DNA from 2 places in the Halomonas sp. OfavH-34-E genome. Region 2 is predicted to be linked to the other one. Evidence: riboswitches for the same ligand, from Rfam matches in the RefSeq annotation. Region 2 holds a riboswitch; the other holds the start of a gene.

Region 1 (9,072 bases), on a different contig from region 2:
CAGGATTCTCATGACGCATTATTTCTATGGCATCTCGCAGATCATTCATCACAGAGGGATACATCTGATTCTTGAACGCATGGATACCTTTCAGGTAGGTCCCTGCTGAAGTCCCGGGACACATCGGATACTCGTAGCCGTATTCCGAATTGAACCAGCTTTCAGTCAACCCTAAGGTGAAGACAAAGAAGTCTGATGAGAAGATGCATTCCCTAAACGCTTTTATTGTCTCCTCTCGAGAGAGCATTAACTCTTCTTTACTACAGAAACCCTCTGGTTCCACCACGGGGCGAAAGGGATCATAGAACCTTCCGTTCTTTTCCCAAATCTCCTCAGGCGGCTCTTTTATCCCTGTTGCCCACTCTACCCACTGCTTCAACAATGAGGTGGTGTATATATTCCCGGTTCTTGCCGAAAATATATTGTAATTGTATTTTTTTGCATTTTCCTGCGAGAGCCCCCTAGGTGGAGTTTCTGTCGAGACCCAGTTGAACCCTCTGCTATCAAGAGCGTTTCCAATATGTTGCGCAAAGCAGGAACCGAAGGTAACCACCCTACTATCCTTTGTGATCTTGAACTTTGGAGACCACAAATTGGATATGTCAAAAATCGACTTTTCTGATACAGCTTTTTTCCAGAAGGCACGGTCTGGAAGTGTCGAATATGGATTCATATTAATCACCTCAAACATAATATATAACATCGGTCGTGAACGAACAAAATTGATAACGTCTATCTTAAATCACACATTACCACGACGAATAGGAGTGTTTACGCCAACACTGGCATCTCGTCTTCCTTTCTAAAATATTTGCATAAAAAAAGATAGGCGAAATATTTGTCTATTGTGTTGAGAAACGAGCACTGACAACGGCCCCGGAGCCCTTCATAGAACCTTTCCCATGCACCATTTCCCTGCCCCACGGGTGGTTCAAAAGAGAACAAAGCAAGCATTTTTAGCTTCCATGAAAACTCGGCGAACCAATGCTTCCCATAAAGACGGGACCAACACACCTGTCACTTTCTGCCCTTCTTCACAAAGGAGTCATCAAGCGCACAACGACTGTCAGAATATCGATAAAACAAACGTACTTTTTTCACTCTAGATTCTCTCACATATTCTCTATCAGGCAGCCGCAAAACACGCAAATACAATCCAGAGAACATCCAAGAAAAACCACGCAAATATCCCTTTAAATAACAACAAAATCGTCGAAACTTTGTCGAATTGATCAATCAGGACTCTACTTCGCCACTTTTCCTCAATCGGATAAAATGCATTCTCAACCATGCGGAAACTTCTCCAGATATCTGGGCAGTTGCACTCTCGCGATATCGTGGAAACCTCCTCCCCCCAGCGGCGTATCTACTGATCGGGATCGGTTCTTGCCAAGCCGAGGTGGACTCCCTTCGAGGTCATGCTAGACTCGATCCAGACTCGCTTGACGGGGTGCCGGTGAATCCGGCTGAGATGGCGCAGGGCCAGGGTGACGAATCACCGGCCGCCAGCGCCGATCCCGTGGAACCTGATCCGGGTGCGGTGTGGCTTCACACCTTGAACCGGCGTAGGGAATCAGGCGGTGGTGACAGCCCCTGCGCGCGCACCTCCCTCCTTTCTCGTCGCCGTGTCCTCAGCCGCCGCACTCCGGATCCGCACCAACCGGAGGCAACATGGGCTACCGCTTTACCGATCTTGTCGACGCCTGCCGCGATGACTGGCACGCCTACATCGAACACGACTTCGTGCTCGCCCTTGGCCGTGGTGAACTGGCTGACGCCAGCTTCCGTCACTACCTCAAGCAGGACTATCTGTTTCTGCTGCAGTTCTCCCGGGCCTACGCCCTGGCGGCCTACAAGAGCCACAGCCTCGACGAGCTGCGCGGCGCCTTCGACGGCATGAAGACCATCCTCGATGTGGAACTCGGCCTGCATCTCGCCTTCTGCCGTGACTGGGGCATCGGCGAGGCCGAACTCGCCGAGCTGCCCGAAGCTCGCGCTACCCTGGCCTATACCCGCTACGTGCTGGACGCCGGCAGCCGCGGCGACCTCCTGGACCTGCACGTGGCGCTGGCCCCCTGCATGGTCGGCTACGCCGATATCGCGAGAACGCTCAACGCCCGTTCGGACACCCTGCGCGGTGCAGACAATCCCTTCGACACCTGGATCGCCATGTACGAAAGCGACGACTTCCAGGCCGCCGCACGCCAGGAGCAGGCCTGGCTCGACGATCAGCTGGCCCAGGTATCCGGCGAGCGCTTTGCGCGACTGTCACGGATATTCGCCGACGCGACACGACTCGAGATCGACTTCTGGCAGATGGGGCTCGATCTAAGCGACTAACACAATAAGCACCACGCTTGACGGGGGGCCGCCAGAGGCGGCTGAGATCATGCAGCGCATGGGACCCGTTGAACCTGATCTGGGGGTAACCCCGATGCCATGGCATCGCGGTGAGGACCAGCGTAGGGATCAAGCGCTCACGGCCCAGGCCACGACGCCCCCTCCTTCCTCACGCGATGCACACAACAACGCCAGCACCCAGTGCCGTGAGAAGGACAAGCCAATGCCGCTCGATCAACCCGTTTCCGCAAACAAACCCCGCCATAGCGCGCACTTCCTGGCCGAGACCGCCCAGGTCGACCAGGCCGCAGTTACGCCCCTGCCGGGTTCGCGCAAGGTCTATGTAAAGGGCTCCCGCGACGACCTGCGGGTGCCGTTTCGCGAGATTTCGCTGTCAGCGACCCGCACCTCCGGGGCCGACGAGGCCAATCCGCCGCTCTTGGTCTACGACACCTCCGGCCCCTACACCGATCCCCAGGTCGAGGTCGACCTGCGTCGCGGGCTTGCCGAGTTGCGCCGGCCCTGGATCGAGGAGCGCGACGACACCGAATGGCTCGATGGCCCGACCTCGGACTACGGTCGCCGACGTGCCAACGACCCGACGCTCGCTCCGCTGCGCTTCGAACTGACTCGTACGCCGCGCCGCGCACGTCGTGGCGCCGATGGCCGCGCCGGCAATGTTACCCAGCTGCACTACGCCCGCCGCGGCATCATCACCCCGGAGATGGAGTTCATCGCCATCCGCGAGAACCAGCGTCGACAGGCCCTGGCCGATGGCTATCGAGGCAGCGATGAGGTCGAGCGCATCCTTGACCACCAGCATCCCGGGCAGGGCTTCGGCGCCCGTCTTCCCGAGGAGATCACCCCAGAGTTCGTGCGCCAGGAAGTCGCCGCCGGGCGCGCCATCATCCCCGCCAACATCAACCACCCGGAAGCCGAGCCGATGATCATCGGGCGCAACTTCCTGGTGAAGATCAATGGCAATCTGGGCAACTCGGCGGTGACCTCCTCCATCGAGCAAGAGGTCGAGAAGATGACCTGGGGCATCCGCTGGGGCGCCGATACCATCATGGATCTGTCCACTGGCCAGAACATCCACGAAACCCGCGAGTGGATCATCCGCAACTCGCCGGTACCGATCGGCACGGTGCCGCTCTATCAGGCGCTGGAGAAGGTCAAGGGCGTGGCCGAGGACCTCACCTGGGAGGTGTTCCGCGACACCCTGATCGAGCAGGCCGAACAGGGCGTGGACTACTTCACCATCCACGCAGGCGTGCTGCTGCGCTACGTGCCGCTGACCGCCAACCGGGTCACCGGCATCGTCTCCCGCGGTGGCTCGATCATGGCCAAGTGGTGCCTTTACCATCACCAGGAAAGCTTCCTCTACACCCACTTCGAGGAAATCTGCGAGATCTGCAAGCAGTACGACGTGGCCTTCTCGCTGGGCGATGGCCTGCGTCCGGGCTCGGTGGCCGACGCCAACGACGAGGCCCAGATGGCGGAGCTCAAGACCCTGGGTGAGCTGACCCATATCGCCTGGAAGCACGACGTCCAGGTGATGATCGAAGGCCCCGGCCACGTGCCCATGCACCTGGTCAAGGAGAACATGGACAAGCAGCTCGAGTACTGCGACGAGGCGCCCTTCTATACCCTTGGGCCACTGGTGACCGATATCGCCCCGGGCTACGACCACATCACCTCGGGCATCGGAGCGGCGATGATCGGCTGGTACGGCTGCGCCATGCTGTGCTACGTCACCCCCAAGGAACACCTGGGCCTGCCCGACAAGGACGACGTCAAGACCGGCATCATCACCTACAAGATTGCCGCCCACGCCGCCGACCTGGCCAAGGGGCATCCCGGCGCCCAGCGCCGCGACAACGCCCTGTCCAAGGCGCGTTTCGAGTTCCGCTGGGAGGACCAGTTCAACCTGGGCCTCGACCCTGACACCGCCCGCGCCTATCACGACGAGACGCTGCCCAAGGACTCCGCCAAGGTGGCCCACTTCTGCTCCATGTGCGGCCCCAAGTTCTGTTCCATGAAGATCAGCCAGGAGGTCCGCGACTACGCCCGCGACAACGGCCTGGAGGGTGACGGCGACGCCGTCATGGCCGGCATGGAGGAGCGCGCCCGGGTCTTCCGTGAACAAGGCGCTGAGCTGTACAAGGAGGTTTGAACAAGGAGGTCTGAGACAAGCCATTCCCCGGCGCATCCCCGGGCAGCGTTCGACTGCTCGGGGATGCAAGTCTTGTACGCCCGGTTCCAGTTCTGCCGCACAAAGTTAGACAAAAGTCTAATCCGAAGATTCATGCACTTGACGCTCATCACGGCTTCGTCGGATCCACCAGCAAAGCCGTTCGACTACCTCCCCAGGCCAATTATTCGCGCCCCGGGGCGGTGCTAGATTCGCCGCCATCCCACGCATTCTCGCCTCACCAAGGCGTCTTTTCTGGAGATGGCATGAAAGCCCCGATTCTGGTGATCAACTGCGGCTCCTCTTCGATCAAGTTCGCGCTGATCGATCAGGCCCCCGACGCTCCCCGACTGTCCGGTATCGCCGAGCGCCTGGGCAGCCACGAGGCTCGCCTCAAGCTGACGGACGAACACGGCAGCGCCCGCGAGGTCTCGCTTCCCCGTGCGACCCACGCCCTGGCGCTCAAGACGATTCTTGAGCACCTTGGCGTCCACCGGCCCATCGGTATCGGCCACCGGGTGGTACACGGCGGCGAGCGCTTCACCGCCGCTACCCTGCTCGACGACGCCGTGGTGCGCACCATTCGCCAGACCATCAGCCTGGCTCCCTTGCACAATCCGGCCAACCTCGACGGTATCGTCGCCACGCGCCGGCTGTTCGAGGATCTGCCTCAGGTGGCGGTGTTCGATACCGCCTTCCACCAGACCCTGCCGCCCCACGCCTACCGCTACGCCATCCCCGAAGAGCTCTACAGCCGACACGGCATCCGTCGCTACGGCTTCCACGGCTCGAGCCATGCCTACGTGACCGGCCGCCTGGCAGAAGTCAGCGCCCGTGGTGAAGGCGGCTGGCTGATTGCCCACCTGGGCAATGGCTGCTCCGCCACCGGGGTGTGGGCCGGCAGAAGCCTGGACACCAGCATGGGCATGACCCCGCTGGAAGGCCTGGTGATGGGCACCCGCAGCGGTGACGTCGACCCCGGCCTGCACCTGCACCTGGCGCGGCAGCTGGGCATGTCGCTGGAGGGCGTCGATCAGTTGCTCAACCAGAAGAGCGGACTGCTGGGGCTGTCCGAGCTGACCAACGACATGCGTGAGCTCGAACAGGCCGCCAGTGAAGGTCACGCCGGCGCGAGCCTGGCCATCGAAGTCTTCTGCTACCGCCTGGCCAAGTCCCTGGCGGGCCTGGCCTGTGCCCTGCCCCGGATCGACGGCATCGCCTTCACCGGCGGCATCGGCGAAAACTCTGCCCTGGTGCGCGCCCGGACGCTGGGCCACCTGGAGGCCCTCGGTGTGCGCCTGGACGCTGACGCCAACGAGAGCCTCGGGCGTGGCGAGGAAGGCCAGATCCACGACCGAGGCGCCAGCTCGGCGCCGGAGATCCGCGTCATCCCCACCGACGAGGAAGGCTATATCGCCAGCCAGACCCGGGAATTGATCGTGAGCCTGACGTCCACGCCAAAGCTCGAGGAGGTTCTGTGAGCACCCAGTCCCGCACGCTGCTGCTGATCCCCATCGACGACGGCGTCGCCCTCACCTCCGCCGGCCTCGGCCTGCTTCGTGCGCTGGATACGCTGGGGCTGGACGCGGGTTTTCTGCAGCCCTTCAGCCAGTCCGAAGGTGGCGAGCAGGCAAGTGACAACGACGAACGCGCCCGCTCGCTGGTGGCCAGTACCCTGGGCATAGGTTCGCCGCGTCCGATCTCGCGCCAGACACTGGAGCAGTATCTCGGCCGCGACGATCGCGATGGTCTGCTGGAACTCGCCGTGGAGCGCCACGCCCGCGTCGCCCGCCCTGCCACCGGCAAGGCACCGGCGCTGATCGTGGTGGAGGGCGTTCGCCCACTGCCGCGAAACGCCTACGCCTTCGACCTCAACGTGCGCCTGGCCAGTGCCCTCGACGCCCAGGTGGTACTGGTCGCCGATGGCCAGATCGCCGATCCCCAGGAGCTGGCCAAGCAGTTGCAGTTCCATCGCCAGAGCATCGACGCGGTGGGTTCGGTCCGTACTCTGGGTGCCATGCTGATGCGACTGCCGGGGGACGGCGACGGCTCTGCCATCGACCAGACCCTGGCCTCGGTCAGCGAGGTCGAGGCCCGCGCCCATCGCCAGCACTGGCAGCAGCAGCTCGCCAGCGGCGCCGATCTGACCCTGCCGGTGGTCGCGGCGGTGCCCTACCGGGCCTCCCTGACCGCACCGCGAGTGGTAGACGTGGCCCGCGCCCTCGATGCCAGGATCCTGCACCACGGCGAAGCCGATCGCCGCCGCGTCGCTCACTCGACGCTGGGGGCCCGCAGCGCCGAGCACCTGCTCTACGCCCTGCGTCCCGGCGAGCTGATCGTGTCCCCCGGGGACCGCGACGACACCCTGCTGGCGGCGGCGCTGGCCACCATGAACGGCGTGCCCCTGGCAGGTCTCTTGCTGACCCACGGCGAGTCACCCAGCCAGCAGCTGATCGACGTCTGTCGCCCGGCGCTGGCCTCGGGGCTACCGGTCCTCTCGGTGGACACCGACAGCTACGCCACCGTGGCCCGGCTCACCGAGATGTCCGGCAGCATTCCGGTCGATGATCACGAGCGCGCCGAGGCCATCTGCGCCTTCGTCGCCGATCACCTGGATCGTGACTGGCTGCTGGCACTAATTCACGACGACGCCCAGCGCCGCCTGTCACCGGCAGCCTTCCGCCATCAACTGGTCAGCATGGCCCAGCACAAGCGTCGGCGTATCGTGCTGCCCGAAGGCGACGAGCCGCGCACCCTGGAAGCGGCCATCCTGTGCCAGCGTCGCGGTATCGCCAACTGCGTGCTGCTGGGCAAGCGTCGCGCCATCCTGGAGGTGGCCAAGGCGCGAGGTCTGGAGCTGCCCGACGATCTGCAGATCCTCGACCCGGACGCCGAGCGTGGTCGCTTTGTCGCCCCCATGGTCGAGCGCCGGCGTGGCAAGCTGACCCCGCTGACCGCCGAGGCCCAGCTTCATGACAGCGTGGTGCTGGGTACCATGATGCTCGCCGAAGGCGAGGTCGATGGCCTGGTCTCCGGCGCCGTGCATACCACCGCCAACACCGTGCGCCCGGCCTTTCAGCTGATCAAGACCGCCCCCGGCTACGGCCAGGTGTCGTCGGTGTTCTTCATGCTGCTGCCCGACCAGGTGGTGGTCTACGGTGACTGCGCGGTCAACCCCGACCCCGACGCCGAGGCGCTGGCCGAGATCGCCCTGCAGAGCGCCACCAGCGCCGAGGCCTTCGGCATCGAGCCGCGGGTCGCCATGATCAGCTACTCCACCGGCGAGTCCGGCAGCGGCGCCGACGTCGACAAGGTCCGCGAGGCCACCCGCATCGCCAGGGAACGGGCCCCGCACCTGGCCATCGATGGCCCGCTGCAGTATGACGCTGCGGCCATCGCCAGCGTGGCCCGGCAGAAGGCACCGGAGTCACCGGTGGCCGGCCGCGCCACGGTGTTCGTGTTCCCGGATCTGAATACCGGCAACACCACCTACAAGGCGGTCCAGCGCAGCGCTCGGGTAGTCAGCATCGGCCCCATGCTTCAGGGCCTCAACAAGCCGGTCAACGACCTGTCCCGGGGCGCCCTGGTCGAGGACATCGTCTATACGATTGCGCTGACCGCGATCCAGGCCGGTCAGTAACGACCAGAACAGCGCCACAGACCGTGAGAAACGCCGAGGCCCCGGAGAACCGGGGCCTCGGTGTTTGTGTGGGCTTTGCGTTGCTTTCTAACTCGCCCGGGACCGCTCGCTACCACTCGGCGATGCCGGTATACAGGCACACCAGCACCAGCCCAAGCAGGAAGACGGTCTCGGCGACCATCAGGATGACGGGCTTCCAGCCAACCACGGCGAGCTTCTGGAAGGAGGTCTTGATACCGAGTGCGGCGATGGCGGTGACCAGGCACCAGCGCGACAGGTCGGTCATGCCCTCGACCATCACCTGGGGGATCACGCCAAGGCTGTTGATCAGCACCAGCACCACGAAGGCCACCAGGAAGCTCGGGAACATCGGCACCTTGCCACCTTCACCGCCACGGGCGCGGCGAAACAGCAGCATGAACACCATCACCGCCGGCACCAGCATGGCGACCCGCAACAGCTTGACGAAGGTTGAGATATCGCCGGTCTCGTCGGAGATCATATAGCCGGCACCGACCACCTGGGCGACGTCATGGATGGTGCCACCAAGAAAGATGCCGGCCTGGGTGTCGGTCAGTTCCAGCGCGCCGACCAGCAGCGGGTAGAGCACCATGGCGGCGGTGGACAGCGTCGTCACGCCAACCACGGTCAGGATGGTATTGCGCTCGGCGATCTCGTTGCGCGGCATCGCCGCAGACAGCGCCAGTGCCGCCGAGGCGCCGCAGATCGCCACCGACCCGCCGGTCAGCAGCCCCAGGTCATTTTTCAATCCCAGCAGTCGCGCCAGCACGCTTCCCGCCAGAATGGTCAGCACCACCCCGGCGACCACCGTCACCACCGGGCCGATCCCGAGTTCCGCTACCTGCTCCAAGGTGATGCGTACACCCAGCAGGGCAAC
Region 2 (4,519 bases):
CCGCCCAGGCGGCTACCTGGGGCGGCATCGGCGCGGTACTGGGCTATGCGCTGGGTTCCATGGTCCCGCGCCTGGTGATGATCCCGCTGGGACGACGCATGCGTGAGCTGATCCCCGAAGGCCACGGCCTCACCGAGTTCGTGATCCATCGCTACGGGCGCACCATGTACGCCTTCACCCTGACGATCATGCTGTTCTATCTGTTCATCTCGCTGGCGGCAGGCCTCACCGCGATCGCCCATATGGTCACCCTGCTGGCGCCGATCCCGCTGTGGCTGACCGCCTGCGTGGTGATGATCGCGACCCTGCTCTACACCTTCTACGGCGGCCTGCGCACCACCATCTTCACCGACAAGGTACAGATGCTGGTGATCCTGCCGTTGCTGGCGCTGCTGCTGGTGTTCGGCTGGCAGGCCGCCGGCGGCGTCGCGCCGACGCTCGAGGGCCTGCAGGAGCGTGCGCCCCAGTTGCTGGATGTCACCGATGCCGGTGGCCTGCGTGCCGGTCTGACGTTCTTTATCGCGGTGATGCTGACCGGCCTGTTCTACCAGGGCACCTGGCAGCGCATCTACGCCGCCCGGGACAGCAAGGTGCTGCGGCGGGGCTTCTGGATCGCAGGGCTGTTCAACTTTCCGGTGATCGTGCTGATGGGCCTGTTCGGCCTGGCCTTCGTCGGCCTCGGGCTCGAGGGAGACGGTTCGGTGGCGCTGTTCAGCGTGCTGCTGTCCGAGGTGCCGCTGTGGTTCGCCCTGGCCTTGATTCCGCTGGGTCTGGCCCTGGTGATGAGCAGCGCCGACACTACCGTCAACGCCACCTCCAGCATCATCGCCGTCGACATGCACCGGCTGCTGCCCCAGGCCAGCGAAGCCACCCTGATGCGCCTGGCACGCTGGCTGATCGTCGCCGCAGCGGTGCCGGTGACCTGGGTGGCGGCCCAGGGCTACAGCGTGCTCTATCTGTTCCTGCTGGCGGACCTGCTGTGCTCGGCGGCGGCCTTCCCAGTGTTTTTCGGTCTGTTCAATCGCCGCTACGACGGGCGCAACGCGGTCCTCAGCACCGCTGCGGGCCTGGTCGCCGGGCTGGCGATGTTCCCGTCCCCCAGCGGCGGTACCGCCACCCTGCTGGAATCCTTCCTGCTGGCGGCCTTCGTGCCGGTGCTGGTCTCGCTGGTGCTGATGAAGCTGCTGCCATCCCGCCAGGACTATGACTTCACCCGCATGGGCAGTCTGGTGCGGCGTTTCCAGAGCTGACACCGCCACGCTGACAGCCTGGCAAGGCGTGATAAAAAACAGCGGGACGTGCTGACGCGTCCCGCTGTTGTCGTTTCAAGGCCTGGCGATCAGGGGCCCTGGCAGTTCCGGCTCATCAGCGACCAGGCCGCGCCAGCCCCAGGTGGTCGCGCAGGGTGCGGCCCTGGTACTCGCGTCGAAACAGCCCGCGGCGCTGCAGTTCGGGCACGACCTGTTCGACCACGTCCTCGATGCTGTCCGGCAGCGATGGCGGCATCAGGTTGAAGCCGTCCGCCCCGCCCTGCTCGACCCAGCGCTGCATCTCGTCGGCGATACGCTCCGGGGTGCCGACCATGGTGCAGTGGCCGCCACCGGCGGCGAGCCGTCCCAGCAACTGGCGCAGCGTCGGTCGTTCGCTCTCGATGATCCGCAGAATCGTGGCGTAGCGCCCCTTGGGCCCGCTGAAGGCCTCCAGTGGCGGCAACTCGGGTACTGGGGCGTCGAGCTCCCAGTCGCTCACGTCCTGGCCGATGAACTGACTCAACTGGCGCCGGGAGCTGTCCACCGGCAACAGTTCGTCGAGCTCCCGCTGCTTGCGTCTGGCCTCCTCTTCGGTGGAGCCGACGTAGGTCACAAGCCCCGGCATGATCGCGACCTTCGGTCTGCCCGCGGCCTTTACCCTGGCCTGAAGATCGCGGTAGTAGTCCTGGGCAGAGGACAGATCGTAGGCCACCGCGTAGATGGCCTCGGCGTAGCGCGCGGCCAGGTCACGGCCCTGATCCGAGGCTCCGGCCTGGAACAGCACCGGGTGGCCCTGGGGCGGACGCGGCACCGTCAGCGGGCCATCCACCAGAAAGTGCTCCCCGTGATGATGGATGGGACCGACCCGGCTGGCGTCGACGTAATCGCCCTGGCGATCCCTCACCAGGGCGTCGTCACTCCAGGAGTCCCACAGCGCCAGCACGGTATTGGCGAATTCCTCCGCCCGGGCATAGCGCTCGGCGTGGCTTGGCATGGCCTCGAGCCCATGGTTGCGCGCCTCGCTGTCGAACATCGAGGTCACCAGGTTCCAGCCCAGGCGTCCGCCGGAGATATGGTCCAGCGAGGCCAGCATGCGCGCAGCGTGAAACGGTGTATAGAAGGTGCTGGAGACGGTCGAGATCAGCCCGATGTGTTCGGTGGCCCGCGCCATGGCCGCCAGCATGGTCAGGGGCTCCAGGGTCCACAGCGGACCGTCGGCGATGTTGCCCGCGGCGTGACCATCGGCGAAGAACACCGCATCGAAGCGACCCCGCTCGGCGAGCCGCGCCAGTTCCTCGTAGTAGCGGATATCGGCCAGGCGCTCGACGCTGGAACGGGGATGACGCCAGGCCGCCTTGTGGTGGCCACAGCCCATGATGAACAGATTGAGGTGCATGCTGGCCATCAGTCCTTCACCAGTCCGCCGTCGACCACCAGGTTCTGGCCGGTGACCGCTCGCGACCAGGGCGAAGCGAACAGTAGCGCAGCGTCGGCAAACTCTTGCGGCGTGGTCACCCGTCTCAGCGGTGTGCTGGCGGCGATCAGATCGAACACCGCCTCCGGCGTGGCGCGGGAGGCATCGGTGGTGCGCAACAGGCCCCCGGAGATCATGTTCACGGTGATGTTGTCCGGGCCCAGATCGTGGGCCAGGGTGCGCGTCAGCGACAGCAGCGCCGCCTTGGCGGCGGTGTAGTCGTGGTAGGGCACCACCGGGTTCTGGAACAGGTTGGTACCGATATTGACGATGCGACCAAAGCCGGCCTCACGCATGCCGGCAAGCGAAGCCTGCACCGTGTTCAGAGCCCCCCGGGCGACGCCCTGAAGCTGATGATCGAGGTGCTCCCAGGTCAGCTCGTCGGGACCGGGGCGGGCGTCGCCGTTGAAAGCGAAGTCCGGCAGCGCATTGTTGATCAAGGTGGTGACCGGCGCGCCGAAGTGCTCGCGGGCATGCGCGAACATGGCATCGACGGCGCTGCGATCACAGACGTCGGCGGCCACCGCCAGGGCTTGCTCGGGATAGTCGGCTACCAGCGCGTTGGCGCCCTCTTCGCTGCGTCGATAGTTGACCACCACCCGCGCGCCCTGCTCGAGGAAGCTGCGCGCCAGGCTGACACCGAGGCCACGTCCGGCGCCGGTGACGACGACCAGCTGGCGGGAAATAGGAAGCGCGGGCGGGCTTGCGGAGGTAGCGCGTGAGGCGTCGGAAAGGGTCATCTGGCGGGTCCTTGGTCGAGGCGAGGAACGCACGCCGACCCCTGGACTGACGACTGCGCTGACATCCCTTCGCCGGTATGAACTGGATCAGGTTCGACGGGTGTTTCTCAGCCCCGCTATCGTGCGGGACACCCCGTGCCATGCGCCTTCGACCTTAGCCCATCGGCGCAGGGCGGACAAGCCGCGCAGCACCTGGAACATCACCGCAGCCGGGGCATGCAGATGGGCGCTTCAGACCCGACGGTCAGCCCGGTGCCTGGACGGCTTGCATCAAGTCACTTCCTTCCTCTCCCGCCCGATTGACCCTGGTCGAGACCGGCCATGCGTCGAAGGCGCCAGCGGGTAGATGCCGCACCGTCTGGCGCATGACGTCGCGATCGCTCAGCTCAGGATCGAGCCAGGGTTCAAGGCTGCCGTCGTCCAGCGCCAGCGGCATCCGGGCGTGCACCTCACTCGCGCAGCCCCGGGCGGGTTCGGTGAGGATGGCAAGGCCCGGCCTGCCGTCGGCCCTTTCACTGAAGATCGCCGCCAGCCACAGCGGCGCGCGATCTTCACGACATAGAAAAAAGGGCTGCTTGCCGGCCTCGCCCGGCAGCCACTCGTACCAGCCGTCCGCCGGCACCAGGCAGCGATGGCGGGCAAAGGCCCCACGAAAATAGCGCGAGGTGGCGACCTTCTCCACGGTGGCGTTGATCGGCTCCGGCGCCCCGGCTTGGGCCCAGTGGGGTCGATAGCCCCACCACATCGAGGTAAAGGAAGGTATGCCCTCCCCGTCCATGGCGAGCGACGTGATCCAGGTGCCCGGCGCGACGTTGTAGCGAGGTGGCGGCTCCTGCTCGGGCAGGCGCGGCGCCACCGGCAAGCGCATCAGCGCCGCCAGCTGAGCAAAAGGTGTGTAACAGGCGAAACGGCCGCACATGGTTACCTCCGTTGCCGGACCCTGCAGGATCAGCCTAGCACCATCTCTTGCGTCCACTCCGGCCACCTGTGCGCGCTACAGGTTAGTCATATGCGAACGTTAAGTTTTCGCTAAGCTAGGCAGCCTAGCCTTGCCA

The links. A riboswitch is a leader RNA that binds a small molecule or an ion and turns the genes downstream of it on or off. The one in region 2 is predicted to bind thiamine pyrophosphate.
Region 1: another riboswitch for thiamine pyrophosphate. It lies ahead of thiC (phosphomethylpyrimidine synthase ThiC); the one in region 2 lies ahead of NH448_RS10280 (3-oxoacyl-ACP reductase).

The regions. Positions count from the first base shown of each region.
Region 1 is NZ_JAMXRY010000043.1:9,956-19,027, reverse strand. Features, by position in the region: gene NH448_RS17145 (GSCFA domain-containing protein) at 1-673, opposite strand, end outside; TPP riboswitch at 1,437-1,590, shown strand; gene tenA (thiaminase II) at 1,672-2,340, shown strand; TPP riboswitch at 2,352-2,486, shown strand; gene thiC (phosphomethylpyrimidine synthase ThiC) at 2,564-4,516, shown strand; gene NH448_RS17130 (acetate kinase) at 4,801-6,015, shown strand; gene pta (phosphate acetyltransferase) at 6,012-8,174, shown strand; gene NH448_RS17120 (putative sulfate exporter family transporter) at 8,284-9,072, opposite strand, start outside.
Region 2 is NZ_JAMXRY010000019.1:64,345-68,863, reverse strand. Features, by position in the region: gene NH448_RS10290 (sodium:solute symporter family protein) at 1-1,250, shown strand, start outside; gene NH448_RS10285 (LLM class flavin-dependent oxidoreductase) at 1,366-2,655, opposite strand; gene NH448_RS10280 (3-oxoacyl-ACP reductase) at 2,655-3,464, opposite strand; TPP riboswitch at 3,512-3,610, opposite strand; gene NH448_RS10275 (SOS response-associated peptidase) at 3,709-4,383, opposite strand.